Regions from separate parts of the Shewanella sp. MF05913 genome, predicted to be linked through region 1. Evidence: predicted binding sites of a transcription regulator. Region 1 holds the regulator's gene; the other holds the start of a gene.

Evidence for each region. The regulator sigma-54, encoded in region 1, starts transcription at its own class of promoters, with help from an activator protein. The targets are predictions, from matches to a motif close to GTTGGCACGNNNNTNGNNT.
Region 2: a site for sigma-54 is predicted at 5,009-5,027, ahead of AC19MV_RS01590 (nitrate reductase). Genes of this name have one in related genera too.

The regions. Positions count from the first base shown of each region.
Region 1 covers NZ_JCAYNT010000002.1:515,895-523,536, reverse strand. The annotation lists gene AC19MV_RS05745 (HPr family phosphocarrier protein) at 670-939, opposite strand; gene rapZ (RNase adapter RapZ) at 960-1,823, opposite strand; gene ptsN (PTS IIA-like nitrogen regulatory protein PtsN) at 1,820-2,263, opposite strand; gene hpf (ribosome hibernation promoting factor) at 2,266-2,553, opposite strand; gene AC19MV_RS05725 (RNA polymerase factor sigma-54) at 2,578-4,062, opposite strand; gene lptB (LPS export ABC transporter ATP-binding protein) at 4,471-5,202, opposite strand; gene lptA (lipopolysaccharide transport periplasmic protein LptA) at 5,199-5,780, opposite strand; gene lptC (LPS export ABC transporter periplasmic protein LptC) at 5,767-6,327, opposite strand; gene kdsC (3-deoxy-manno-octulosonate-8-phosphatase KdsC) at 6,324-6,887, opposite strand; gene AC19MV_RS05700 (KpsF/GutQ family sugar-phosphate isomerase) at 6,890-7,642, opposite strand, start outside.
Region 2 covers NZ_JCAYNT010000001.1:349,953-357,594, reverse strand. The annotation lists gene AC19MV_RS01605 (ANTAR domain-containing response regulator) at 1-172, opposite strand, end outside; gene AC19MV_RS01600 (glycosyl transferase) at 160-1,335, opposite strand; gene cobA (uroporphyrinogen-III C-methyltransferase) at 1,328-2,200, opposite strand; gene AC19MV_RS01590 (nitrate reductase) at 2,200-4,968, opposite strand; gene cctA (tetraheme c-type cytochrome CctA) at 5,434-5,769, opposite strand; gene AC19MV_RS01580 (NAD(P)-dependent oxidoreductase) at 6,140-7,015, opposite strand; gene AC19MV_RS01575 (acyl-CoA thioesterase) at 7,029-7,517, opposite strand; gene fabF (beta-ketoacyl-ACP synthase II) at 7,608-7,642, opposite strand, start outside.

The sequences.
Region 1 (7,642 bases):
TACGTTTGTCATTCATATGAGGATAAATAATAGTGCGCCAAGGTTCCTTGAAGACGCGCTTAAAAACTGCTTAAGAGCGTCATTCTCAACGTTAAAGAATAAGTGTACTTTAGTCAGCGCACGACTGAAGAGGGGGAATACCAATCCGCATTAATAGCAATTCCACTAATTATCTGGTCATTCAGCGGGAATTCTGTGTCTTCTAGGCAAGTAATAGAATTGAAGGCATAGTTGCTCTACGTCAAAATGCTATTAAGCAGCATAGAAGGCACAGAAATCCGCCTTGCAGGAGGCACTCAGACCGTTCATTTCTTTGTTGCATCGTCTTAAAAGGGAATAACCATTATTACAACAATGCGCCTCAAACAGAACAGTCTGAGTGACTCTGATTGGTCACATAATTAATGGAAATGGTATAACAAGTGACCACACTGAATGTGTCCAGTGGTTTTTGATTAAGGCATAATGATATATAAGGCATTATATTCACATTTCACGATAAATAATTTACCGTGAAATGTGAGTCGTAATTGATGAATGGTAATTGATGAATAGTGGGCTGTAAGCGGTTAAATAAATTCAGTTTAACTTGAATATCATTGTCAAAAAATACCACGAGAGAGTACAACTTACGTTTGTTAAGTGCTGTTAGATCATCAGCGTGACGCGTTAGCCGCCTTCATCGAATTTATCGTTAATCAAATTACACACCGCATCTAATGCCACTGCTGCGTCTGGACCTGTTGCTGTTACAGTGATCATTTTTCCGATGCCACTTTCCAACATGAGCAGTCCTAATACGCTAGCGGCACTGGCTTGTTTGTCTGCTTGAATTAGGGTGATTTCAGCATCAAAGTCAGCAGCCAGTATTGCTAGCTTTGTGGCTGCTCGTGCATGTAAACCTAATTTATTTGAGATGGTGACTTGGCGCTCAAGCATGGCTAGCACTCCAGATAGGACTAAAGCTGATCTTCACTGATATTTAGCTCTCTGTGGCGGGCGTTGACTGTGTGTTTACTGCCTTGTCTAAATCGCTTAGCGAGTTGGTCGGTGATATAAACTGAGCGATGTTGTCCGCCTGTACAGCCGATGGCGATGGTTAAATAACTGCGATTATTACGCTCTAAATGTGGCATCCAGGTTTCGAATAGATTTTCGATTTGCCAAATAAACTTATTCACCAGAGGCTGACGGCCAAGAAACTCTTGCACAGGCTCATCAAGACCTGTTAATGGTCTTAATTCTATTTCCCAGTGCGGGTTAGGTAAAAAGCGCACGTCGAACATAAAGTCTGCTTCGGTCGGCATACCGTGTTTAAAGCCAAACGATTCAAAATTAATCACTAACTCTTTATCAACACTGCCAAGCAATATTTGTCTTACTTGATCGCTTAGCTCGTAAATATTGAGTGCCGATGTATCGACATAGTGATCAACCATTTTGGCGATAGGTTCGAGTAAGCGGCCTTCTAATTTAATCGCTTCTTGTAATGAAATATGGTTTTTAGATAGCGGGTGTAATCTGCGGGTTTCGCTGTAGCGTTTAAGTAAAACTTTGTCGCTAGAGTTTAAGAAAAAACTGGTAATTTCGGTATCAGGTTGCAGTATTTCAAGTTGTTCTTGAAGCACTTTGCCTTGTTCGGCAATATTGCGCACATCAACACTAATCGCTACGAGGTCATTACTGCCTTTTAACTGAGCCAATAAGGTGCCAATTAGCGGCAATGGCAGGTTATCAACACAGTAATAGCCTAGGTCTTCTAGTACTCTTAATGCTACTGATTTACCTGAGCCTGACCGTCCTGATACGATAACAAGTTTCATGCCGTAATTACCTGATAGAGTTCTGTAGAATCGTGGATTTTACGCAGCTGTTTTAGTACTTGTTTGTCGCTGAGTTTTTGGGCCATCGAAGATAAGGTGCTTAAGTGTTGTTGGCACTGATCTGCAGGAACTAATAATGCAAATAAGATATCGACAGGTTGTTTATCGATGGCATCGAACGAAATGGGTTCTTCGCATTTTACAAAGATCGCAATAGGGTGATCGATTGTCGTTAATCGGCCATGAGGTATTGCAATACCATTACCTATACCTGTGCTACCCATTTTTTCTCTTGCGATAAGGCTTTCAAACACCTCTTGCGAAGACAGGGTCGGGTACTGGGCAGCGACTAAATCGCTGATAAGTTCCAGTACCTTTTTCTTACTGCCCGGTGTGGCACAGGTGGTGCATTCCGGCTGCAGGATGGTACAAAGTTCCATCGTTAGTGTTTTGTATACTTCTCTTTGTGTTTAATTACCTGACGATCGAGCTTATCTATCAGGGCGTCTATTGCTGCATACATGTCTGTATGTTCTGACATTGCAAAAATTTCTCCGCCCTTTAGGCTGACTTTAGCTTCTGCTTTTTGTTGTAATTTTTCTACGTTGAGTACAACGTGAACATTATTGATCTGATCGAAGTGTCGTTCAAGCTTTGAAAACTTTTCCTGAACGTATTCACGTAAAGATTCGGTTATTTCAACATGATGCCCTGATAAATTGATCTGCATTACACTTCTCCATTGTTGAGTGATTTATAAACTCTTACGTTGGTTTGAGGGCGGTATCATCATTGCCTCACGGTATTTTGCAATCGTACGACGAGCAACGTTTATGCCCTGTTCGGCCAATAGTTGAGCCATTTTGCTGTCGCTAAGCGGCTTTTTCTGGTTTTCTGCAGCAACCAACTTTTTAATAAATGCGCGGATTGCTGTCGATGAGCACTCTCCGCCATCATCAGTGCTGACATGGCTAGAGAAAAAGTATTTTAATTCAAACAACCCTCGTGGGGTGTGCATGTATTTTTGAGTGGTCACGCGCGAAATGGTCGATTCATGCATTTCTACGGCTTCAGCAATGTCATTTAATACCATAGGTTTCATGGCTTCTTCGCCATATTCGAAAAAACCTTGTTGGAATTGCACAATGCAATTGGCTACTTTTAACAGGGTATCGTTACGGCTTTCAATGCTTTTGATAAACCATTTAGCTTCTTGCAAATGACCTCGTATAAACTGAGTATCAGATGGGTTTTTACTGCTGCGAGCCATTGCAGCATATTGCTGATTAACACCTATTTTAGGCATGTTATCTGGATTGAGTTCAACAACCCAACGGCCATTCTTTTTAAATACTGTGACATCAGGGATTACGTATTCGTCATCGACGGCAGTAATCAATAAGCCAGGACGCGGATTAAGAGATTGAATTAAGGTAATGGCATCACGTAACTCATCTTCTTTTAAACGCGTTTTACGCATTAATAATCTAAAGTCACGCCCAGCGATTAAATCCAAATAATCTTTGATGAGCATTCGCGCATTTTCAATGTGCGGAGTTGAGTCTGCATATTGTGACAGTTGAATGAGTAAACATTCACTAAGGTCACGTGCAGCAACACCTACGGGGTCAAAATGTTGAATTCGCTTTAACACCGCTTGAACCTCATCAAGCTCAACATTTTCATCGCCCATAGCTTCTAGTATTTCTTCAGTGCTTTGGGTTAGATAGCCGCGTTCATCTATTGCGTCAATGATGGCTGTTGCGATGGCAAGGTCGGTGTCTGAAAATGGCGTTAAGTTTTTTTGCCACTCTAAATGTTCATATAAGCCTTCGGTGGTTTCCCCTTGAAAAGGCATATCATCGTCACGCATGCTGGCACTACCAGACCCTGACATCGGTGAGGCGGTATAGACTTCATCCCAGGTTGTGTCCATGGGCATGTCGTCCATGGTTTCTTTACTGATGGATTCTGTGGTATCGATGGTTGAAGTATCTTTTTCGACACTCACATTACTGTTGTCACTGAAGTCTGTGTCTGATTGATCGCGACTTTCTTTTAAGGGATCTTTAGCTTGAGAAAATTCATCTTCTATTTCAAGCAATGGATTTGAGTCCAGCGCCTGTTGGATTTCTTGCTGTAGCTCCAATGAAGATAATTGCAGCAAGCGGATGGCTTGCTGCAATTGAGGGGTCATAGTGAGATGCTGACCCATTTTAAGTTGGAGTGACGCTTTCATTTACCGCTTATCCCTAGATGATTTCCATAAAAATAACAATCTCGAAAAACTGTAATGGGGTGTCACGTACGTCAATGACATTTCACGCAATTTAGGTATCGTTCAATGGAATGAATTAGATAGGCTAAAAGGCGGATACCCAATCAACTTGAAGATACGTGTTTCAGAGCTTCACCGTGTTTTCAATACTAGGCGCGTTAATGCGGTAATGTAGGCACCTTATAAATTAACGCAACAACGTAGTGGGAACACGGTGAAACTCCCAAGGGGCAAGTTTTACACGCGTTCATGCTGTGTTATTGATTTTGGAAAGGGAACGACCATTAACCGCAATCAATGCCTTGCCTAAACGCGTGTAAATTCTTGCTGAAATCGAGTATCTTCAGGTTGTTTGGGTATATAACCTAACTATAGCTTGAATTGTTCACCTAAGTACACAGCTCGAACTTGTTGATTGCTCAAGATCTCTTCAGGCGTACCTTCGGCAATTAAATTACCTTGGCTTACGATGTAAGCTCTTTCACATACATCGAGTGTTTCGCGAACATTATGGTCGGTAATCAGTACGCCTAATCCACGACTTTTTAGCTGTTGGATAATTTTTTTAATGTCGATAACCGAAATCGGATCAACACCCGCAAAAGGTTCATCAAGCAAAATGAATTTAGGGTTAGCAGCGAGTGCTCGGGCAATTTCGACTCGACGGCGTTCACCGCCAGACAATGACATGCCTTGGCTGTCGCGAATGTGAGTAATGTGAAACTCTTCCAATAAATGCTGGAGCTGTTCAATACGTTCTTCATTACTGAGTTCTTTGCGGGTTTGTAACACCGCCATGATATTGTCGTGCACGGTGAGTTTTCGAAAAATACTGGCTTCTTGTGGTAAATAGCCAATCCCTTTACGGGCTCTAAGGTGCATTGGGTCAGCGGTGAGGTCGTCATTATCAATTAATATACGGCCTTTATCACTTTTAACTAACCCTACAACCATGTAAAACGTGGTTGTTTTACCGGCACCATTAGGGCCAAGTAAACCGACAATCTGCCCCGTTTTTACTGTTAAGCTGACGTCTTTTACGACTTGACGCGCTTTATAACTTTTGGCTAGGTTTTCAGCTGTTAAGGTAATTTGGCTCATGGTTTTATCTGCTTGTTGACAGGGATCTCAGGCAGCTTTTGTTTTGGCGCTGACTCGTCTTGGAAATTTTCTGGTTGAATAATCGTGATGACGCGATCTTGGCCTTTACCGGTACTCTCAGCAATTAACTCTTGGGCTTTAATGTTGTATTTAATTAGGTTGCCCGTGACCTGACTGCCTGCTTGGTCTAGCTTGGCATTACCGGTTAACGTCAGAGTTGTTGTGGCGAGATCGTAACTGATTTCGTTGGCACTGGCGGTACCGATGTTACCGTCGTCGAGTTCTTGAGAAAATGTCGCGGGTTTACCCGTCGCGATTAAGCGTTTTGATACACCGTTTTTGGGGGTAAATGCGCGTAATTCGTCGGCATTAATATTAATCGTGCCTTGCACAATCGTCACGGGGCCATTAAAGACAATTTGATTGTTTTTAATGTCGGCAGATTGGCTCACTGCAGCAATTTTCAATTCTTGTTTGAGATCACCTTGTTTTGCCATAGCTGGAATGCTCAGCATGCAAAGTAAGCCACTTAATAGTAATGCGGCATTGGCGCGAGGATGTCGATTATTGTGACTCATATGTTCCTTCTACTTTGCTTAGTAGCGATAATTTTTGCGTATTCAAGTCAGCATGTAGGCCTAAGCCTTGGATCATAAACCCTTTACCTTTGATATACACCATCTCTTGTGAGCTGCTTATCATGGTCGTTAAATCTAGGGTGACTGCTTGTGTGGTCACTGACTGTAACGGTTCTTCAATATCAATTGCATCGATAATAACATTATTTTCTAAGCTGACTTTATTGCTCTGTTTATTTAATTGTCCTTTGTCAGCGCTGAGTAGCCACTGTGCTTTACCATTTTCTGGGTAAATTAAATAAACGGGATCAGTAAAGTGGGTGATATCGCTGGAAGCATAATGCTCCATATGCTTCGCGGTGACTTTACTGGCAATCAAACCTTGTTCATTGTATTCGGTTGTGCGTAAGTCGTTGGCGACAAAGTCCGGACGCTCAATACCTATCACTTTTACGGCATCCATTTCACTGCGTTTTACTTGCGTTTGCCAGTACAACACAAGGGCAAGGCCGAAAAATGCCGCTATCGCGATGGTAACTCTATTCATATACTCATACCGTGGGCACTGGTGAATTTGTCTTGGCTTAATAATAGTAAATCTGTGAGTTCACGCAATGCACCATGGCCACCATTGAGGCTAGTTGTCATATGGCAATGTTGTTTAACAAATGGGTGACCGTCGGCCACACAAACCGCAAGACCCACGGCTTTCATCACAGGCAAATCGACCATGTCATCACCAATGTAAGCCACTTCGTCTGGAGTGACATTATATAAAGACAATAACGCTTCAAATGGTTCAAACTTATTATCGATGCCTTGATAAATGTGTTTAACCCCCAGTGCAGTCATACGGGTTTCAACAATTTTGGATTTACGGCCTGTTATCACGGCGACATGAATGCCGCTAGTGAGGGCAGATCGCACGCCATAACCATCGCGAGTGTGGAAAGCTTTTAACTCTTCGCCGGCATTACTAAGGTAAATTCGGCCGTCAGAAAACACGCCATCAACATCGCATATTAACAATTTGATTTTTTTAGCTCGTTGCCAAATATCATCGCTGATTGGTCCGTAAAAACCTGAGTGAGTGGTTGTGTCTGACATGGTTAAATAACTCCTGCTTTAACCATATCGAGCATATTTAGCGCGCCGATCGGTTGATGTTGTGGGTTAACGACAATCAGTCCGTTAATATTTCGTTCTTCCATGATTTGCAGTGCTTGTGCCGCTAAAATACCGCTAGGGCTAGTGACACAATTTTTGGTCATTACCTGCGAAATAGGTGTGGTGCGTAAGTTAACTTCGGCATCGATAATGCGGCGCAAATCACCATCAGTAAAAATACCGACTAGGGTATTCGTTTTATCGACTATGGCGGTCATGCCAAGGCCTTTTTTAGATATTTCGTACAGTGCTTCAGTAATGCAGATGTCATCGTTTACGCTCGGTAAGCTTTCACCCTGATGCATCACATCTTCAACTTTTAATAATAATTTACGGCCTAATGAACCACCCGGATGCGATAGGGCAAAATCATCTCGAGTAAATCCTTTTGCTTGCAGTAATGCAATGGCGAGTGCATCACCCATCGCCAAGGTCGCGGTGGTACTTGACGTTGGCGCTAATCCAAGTGGGCATGCTTCTTCTTGGACTTGAATACAAAGATGGATTTTTGAGAGCCTTGCCATATTGGATTCTGGTTTACCAGTAATCGCGATGACCGGAACGCCCATGCGTTGAATTACAGGCAATAAGGTCAGGATTTCGCTTGATTCACCAGAGTTTGAGATGGCCAATACGATGTCATTTTTATCTAATGCGCCTAAATCGCCATGACTTGCTTCGCCAGGGTGTACAAA
Region 2 (7,642 bases), on a different contig from region 1:
GAATGAGTAAAGTATCAACATGTTGTTGATGTAAACGTTGCTCAATTTGGCTAATTGACGTCAACACACTGACATGCCCAAATGCCGCCAAACAAGCTTGGTATTGCACCACATCACAATCAACGACCGGCACCAGTGAAAAGCCTGCATCACAAAAAATTAAACTGCGCATGGTCGCTCCTTTTTGTGCCATTGAGCCAATAGGTTATTCGCATCACTCAAACGATTTGCCCAACACTGCTGACTTAAACTAATGGCCTGCTCTACCGTCAATGATTGTTGCGAACCGCCTGCCATATGGGATTGCTGATTAAGTAACAGTATTACGGCAGTTAATGTCGCGCTAATACTACTCAATGCTTGCTCAATCATGGTGCGCGACATAACACCACTAAGCTCAGTTGCCAGCGATGACTGATTTTCGCGCCATAACAGCGCAAGGATGTCGCTAGACAGGTCAGCCTGACCCACTTTTGCACCACAAAAGCCTGCTAATAATGTCGGGATAGTCGAGGTAGACACGGTTACATTGGCCGCTTTTTTACTGACGACTTTCATTAACGTAGCCACTCTGGGGTTAAATTCTGTTTCGCCTTGCAAGCCTTTAAAAATCGCAACATGACCGGCTGGATATTCATTATTAGCAAATAATGCTTCGCTGACCTGTTGATGCAAATCATCTAAGCCTGGGTGAAAATAACTGCGCAAACTGATTGGAGCGTTACTTGGATTAATACAGCGTGCAGCGGTTTGAATGACGCTGCGTAATCCCAATTCTTGATGTAATTGACGACAATCATCTAACACTGGGGCTAAGTCACCAGCGCGCACATAGACAATACCGTCAGACGCTAATGCTAACGCTGCACTTTGAGGGGTGGTGCAACACCGAATACTTAATGCATCTAAACATGACTCAACATGACGGCGATGCGGTAACGCTTGGCTATCGCCATGCAGCATCACACGGACACCTTGCTTAGCCAGCAATGTTGCCACCAGCAATAACCAAGGTAATTGTTCACGTTTACCTGCATAAACAGGCCAATCAATATCGACTGATAAAGACTGCCAATCACTATGTAACGTATGACGTAATCCCGCGACTATTCCGGCAACTTCATCCACGGTTTCGCCGCGAACTCGCATAAGCATCATTGCGCTCGCCATTTGTACTCGCGTGGCATGCCCTAACGCAAACCCTTCGAGTAACAGACTTGCTTCTGCAAACGTTAACGAACGAGATCCCTTTTCGCCTTTACCCAACGCTTTTATCAATAACCGAAAATCAAATGTTTCGGCAGATGTCAGGGTTAATTCACCTATTTTAGGCATACAGCGCCTCATATTGTGTATTGTCCAGTGAAGATGACAAGTCGATATCATCAAGTAAACAGGCAAGTTGCTGGCCGACACTGACCACCTCGCCAATAATGATTAACGTGGGTCCTGAGTCTTTAATGGTTAACGCTGCATCAGCCATTGAAGTCACTGTCGCAAACGTTACAATTTGATTAGGCCGACCTCCATTAGTGATAAATGCGACAGGTAAACTGGCGGTGCATTGTGCTGTAAGTAAGCCTGTTGCAATACGCGACGCTTGCTCTTTTCCCATATAGAAAACCAAGGTCGACTGCGCAGCTAATAATGCTTGCCACTGGCTAGGCGCAACAGCGTTATCAACATCGGTCATTTTTGTGCCAGTGATCAGCGTGACACTGCGAGCCATGCCGCGAAATGTAAGTGGGATCCCTGTGCTTGATGCACAACCTAAAGCAGCTGTGACGCCGGCAATAAATTGTGAACGAATACCCTGCTTGGCGAGATAAAGCGCTTCTTCAGATCCACGGCCAAAAATATGTGGGTCGCCACCTTTTAAGCGCACCACTTTCAAACCTTGTAGCGCAAGCTTTAGCAATAGCGCATTGATGTCATCTTGTTTAATACTTGGTTGGCCGCAACGCTTACCGACAAAGTGACGCTGACAATGTGTATCAACTAAAGTCAAAATATCGCTACTCACTAGGCTGTCGTAAACTAATGCATCTGCTTGGGCGACAATGCGCGCAGCTTTTATGGTCATTAAATCGAGTTGACCACACCCAGCGCCAACAATGGCAACCTCACCCGCTTGCAGCACATCTGCACAAGCGACGCCAACAGAGTTAACACCTTTGATTAATCCATCTACCGTATTCATTAGGCGACATCCTCTTCTGTTGCAGTAGCGTATTCAAGTTCGATGTACGATAAAGCCTGTTGCCAATGGTTTTGAGCACATTGCTTCACTTCACTATTACAGCTGCCACATTGTCGACCACACCCTAAGCTTGATTGCGTAACATCTAATGCCTTATTAAATTGCAGATGTTGCTTACCATCATGAAATATTTGTTGGTCAAACTGCGCATTTATCTCATCGGCAATTTGTGCATCAGTCACCCCGGTACAGGCACAAATTAACGGACTATTACCGGCATTAATTTGTTGATGTAACTGCTTTATAAACGTGTTGTCGACGGGCTTTCCAATAAAGGCATTCAGCGGCTCAACGGCTAGGTTAACCCGAGTGTGAGACAGCACTTTAATCGCGCTAACAATGCCCTTTTCCATATTGCATTGCACATGCAGACGCTGGCCATGAACATTAGCTGACCAGGCAAGTGAGTGGGCAGTAGCTTGATAAGCAAACCCCTCCTCTGCATCAGTAAATCCGACGTGATGACATATTCCGGTGGTTAATGTTTGAGCGACTTGCCAGCATAAACCTTGCGCTTCAGGATCGTGCAAACCAAACACCACACCTTGCAATGCCAGTTCGACAGGCTTCAGTACCACATCTTGACACTTATATCCGGGTTGCTGTGATACTGGGTCGACTCGGCTATCGAGGTATTGATTAATCCCTTTGCCTAATGAGAATTGCTTAGACCAATGCATGGACATCATTGCCATCTCAAGCGGTATATTTTGATCAACCACCACCCTGGCCAGAGCAAATGAAGTAGATTCTTTGTCTGCGGCGGAGCCGATAGTCACAAGGTCGCCATCTGCAATAGAAAAGCTCGCGAGGTTATCAGGATGAAGTTGTATTACAGGCTCTGGAATACTTGCTCGTAGACTCGCAATATGACCTGTGCGAGTCATAGTGTGCCATTGATCGCGACTGCGGCCACTGTTAAGTAATACGCTAGCCTGTTTAGCGACATTCGCAGCCACTTGCGTTACCGTCTTAGCGGGGAAAATGAATTGTGCTTTTCCTGTCGGCGTAGCAAATACCCCATCACTAAATACTCGCAGCCCTTGCTGACCAATGTGTTCAGCTGATGCTATTGGCCACTGAGTCGGTCTTAAATCGTCATATTCTTGTTGGCTTAAATCGGTTAACCCGCTTATATCAAATATCTTATTGGGAAATGCCTGCTTAACGTTTGCCGACAACGCGGCAAACTCACGAAACACGCTAGCGCTGTTGTCAAACTCAAATCCTTGAAAACCCATTTTTTGCGCCACTTGGCTTATGGCCCACCAATCCGCTTTGCTTTGTCCTTTGGGGGTAATAAAGCCCCGCTGACGGCTTATTGTGCGTTCACTATTGGTCACTGTTCCGCATTTTTCAGACCAACCTTGAGCGGGTAATAATACGTCTGCAAATTTAGCTGTATCAGAATCAGGGCTTATTTCAGACACCACCACAAAAGGACAATCGGCCAAGGCTTTAGCAATTTTATTACTGTTAGGCAATGACACCACAGGATTGGTGCCCATAATCCAAATGGCTTTTATTTTACCGTCTGCTAAGGCATCAAACATGTCGACAGCGGCTAAGCCTTTTTTGTCAGCAACGGTATCGACCTGCCAAAAATCGGCGAGTAGTTCACGTTCCGATTGAGAAAATCCCATATGACAAGCCAGTTGAGTGGCTAATCCCCCTACTTCGCGACCGCCCATCGCATTAGGTTGACCCGTTAATGAGAAAAAACCACATCCTGCTTGGCCAATATGCCCTAAGGCTAAATGACAATTAATAATCGCATTGGTGGTATCGGTGCCAATAACAGACTGGTTAACGCCTTGGCATGATGCTGTCAGTATGGCTTTATGTTGAATAAACAATTGATAAAATTGTTTCAATGTTGACTCGGTTAACCCCACTTGCTTTGCAAGGCCAAGTAGATCTGTACTCAATTGTTTGGCGTGACTTACCACAACATCAAAACCGTCGGTATGCGCATTAATGTATTCATGATTAACACGTTCATTATCCGCCAAGTAGCCTAACAAACCGTGGAACAAGGCTAAATCGGCACCTGGCGTAATCGCTAAATGTAGGTCAGCTTGTTTTGCTGTCGCGGTTGTAACTGGATCAATAACCACTAACGTTGTGTTATTGGTTTTTTTTGCTGCCAATATCCGTTGAAATAACACTGGATGAGTCCAAGCGGTATTCGCACCAATTAATACAATGACTTCTGCATGTTCAATATCGTCATAACAACCTGGAACCACATCTTCACCAAATGCCCGCTGCATAGCACTCACTGCAGATGACATGCATAAACGTGAATTAGTATCGACATTTGCCGTTTTTAAATAACCTTTGGCAAATTTGTTTGCCACATAATAATCTTCGGTGAGTAACTGGCCTGAAAGATAAAGTGCAACAGAATTGGCTCCGTACTGGGCGATAGTTTGCGCAAATTTATCAGCAATTAACGAACTGGCCTGATCCCACGGAATGGGTTTACCTGAGCGTAAAACAGGATAACGCAGCACATTGGGTTGCGCTAAACTGTCAAGCAGTCGCTCACCTTTTGCACACAAGTGACCATAATTTGCAGGGTGATGTTTATCACCGATCAAGGTTAAAGAAGACACATCAACGTCAACCCAATCGGCTTGAGTCGAGGACACGCTAACGCCGCACCCGACACCACAATAAGCACAACTTGATTGGATTATTGACATACATTGACCCTTTCACATTAACCATTTCATGATGGTATTACTGCGAAAGCTGTGCCAAAAAATTAACTTACTGATTTAACTTAGAAATAGAAAAAACAGACTGGTATTCAACGCTACATTTGCGCAACATAAGTGCAAACGCATGCACTTAAAGCGCGCATCTATTTGAAAACAAAAGAAATTAAATACCTATAAAGAGGTAGGAATACCCATCCGCATTATTAAGTGACCACTCAGAATGCGCCCAGCGGTTTTTGATTAAGGCGTCGCTATCTCTATTGTGTCTTGATGGTTGCTCTCCTTCAAATAGCGAGAAAGCAGAGCAAAAGCGGCTGGAGTATTTCTTTCTGGCGAGTCATCACTTATTAGCACGCAATGGTATTAGATTTATACTTCTCGGTTTTGAAAGAGGCCAGAAACAAAAATACCGACATTAATGTCGGTATTTTTAATCAGCGGGACAACTTATTTAGCAGTACGGCCATCATCATGACATGTGTCACACGTTGGTTTTTCGCCAACTTTAATTTCATGCGGAGCATGACAATCTGCACACATTAACGCACCATCATGCGCTTTATGGGTATCATCCATCTCTGCAAGTGAACCATGGCAACTTTGACATTGTTCAAATTCATATGCACCATCAGCTGATGGCTCTTCATTAGCATGGCAGTTTTCACAGCCACCCATTTCAACGTGAAACTCTGCGAGGGTTTCATCAGCAGCAAATGATGCAGAAGACATCATCATTACCGCGAAACCTGCCGCAAACAATGCGCTGAGTAGTTTGTTGCTCATTATTCATTCCTCCAATTTAGTGTATGCCCGCATTCTTATTATCTGACGCGGGTCTTACACTGAAGCACGACACTTTACTTAAGAATTAACTCACCCCTTTATATCGACCGAAATCAAAATTGAGCGACAATATAAAAGTAGTAAATTAATTCACTTTAAGCAAAATTAATTTAGATTAAGCAATAATAACAGTCTTACTTGTTTGAATATGTGCGCTACATCATGTAACTCGATGGTTTTTAGTGATTAAATTAACTTTCACGCCAGAAAAGCCTAATGTAGCAACACCTTATGTATTGGTTTTTATAAGCCAAAAAAAGCCCCAATCAATGTTGAGGCTAACAATAGTAAACTGAATATATTGTCTAAGTTAACTTCTAGATTTTTCTAACCTAGCCAGTAAACTCGAGGTATCCCAACGGTTACCTTTCATCGCTTGCACTTCTGAATAAAACTGATCGACCAATGCGGTAACCGGTAAATGACTACCATTTCGGCGAGCTTCATCTAATGCAATGCCTAAATCTTTACGCATCCAATCAATCGCAAAACCAAAATCATATTGACCTTGCCACATGGTTTGATAACGATTCTCCATTTGCCAGCTTTGCGCAGCACCTTTACTGATCACTTCAATCACTTTAAGGCCATCTAAACCGGCACTCTTAGCAAAGTGAAGCCCTTCAGCCAATCCTTGAACCACACCGGCGATACAAATTTGATTGACCATTTTAGTCAATTGCCCTGATCCCACAGGCCCTAACAGTTCAGCACAGCGACTGTAAGCAGTAAGAACAGATTTAACAGCATCAAAATGGACTTGCTCACCGCCCATCATTACCGTTAATAGGCCTTTTTCAGCGCCAGCCTGGCCGCCAGATACTGGCGCATCTAAAAAGCCAATATTGAGTGGTTGAATATGCTCTGCAATCTCACGGGCAACATCAGCTGAAGCCGTGGTATGGTCAACCAAAATCGTACCTGCGTGCATACCCTGTACGACGCCGTGCTCACCTAATACCACTTGACGCAAGTCATCATCATTACCGACACAGGTAAACACGATATCTTGGCCTTTCGCTGCTTCTTTAGGTGTAGCGGCAGATTGACCACCAAATTGTTCAACCCACTGAGCAGCTTTTGAGCTTGTACGGTTATATACAGTGACCTCATGGCCATTTTTAACTAAATGCCCCGCCATCGGGTATCCCATTACGCCTAAACCAATAAATGCGACCTTGGCCATGATTTTTCCTTATTTATTCAACTGAAGGTTTAACGTGTGCTTCCATTTCAGCACCGATACGCTTACGCATATCCATTAAACGTAAAGCACTATCACGTAAACGAATATCATCTGCTGTTGCCGGGATCCACTCAGGAACCGATGTTGGATGACCTTCATCATCTACTGCAACCATGATAACAATACAATGAGTGGTTAAATGACGTTCTGATTCTTTGGGATCGCCCGCTTTTACATCTATCGCAATATGCATTGATGTTGTACCGGTGTAAATCACTTTACCCGTTACCTCAACAATATTGCCTACATGGATAGGTTTAACAAAACGGATCCCGCCAGCATAAACCGTAATGCAATATTTACCGCTCCAACCCGCAGCAGTTGCATATGCGGCTAAATCGATCCATTTCATTACAGCACCACCGTGCACTTTACCGCCAAAGTTCACATCTGCAGGTTCGGCCAAAAAACGTAATGTAAGCTTTCTATCTTTACCGGCCATAAAGCCTCCCAGTCATTCGATGGTGTATCAACGATACACTTTGTACCGATACAAAAAAAGCGCACTAGGCGCTTTTTATCTTGAACAATATTAATCTATTTTTTTGAATAGTAGCGAACCATTCG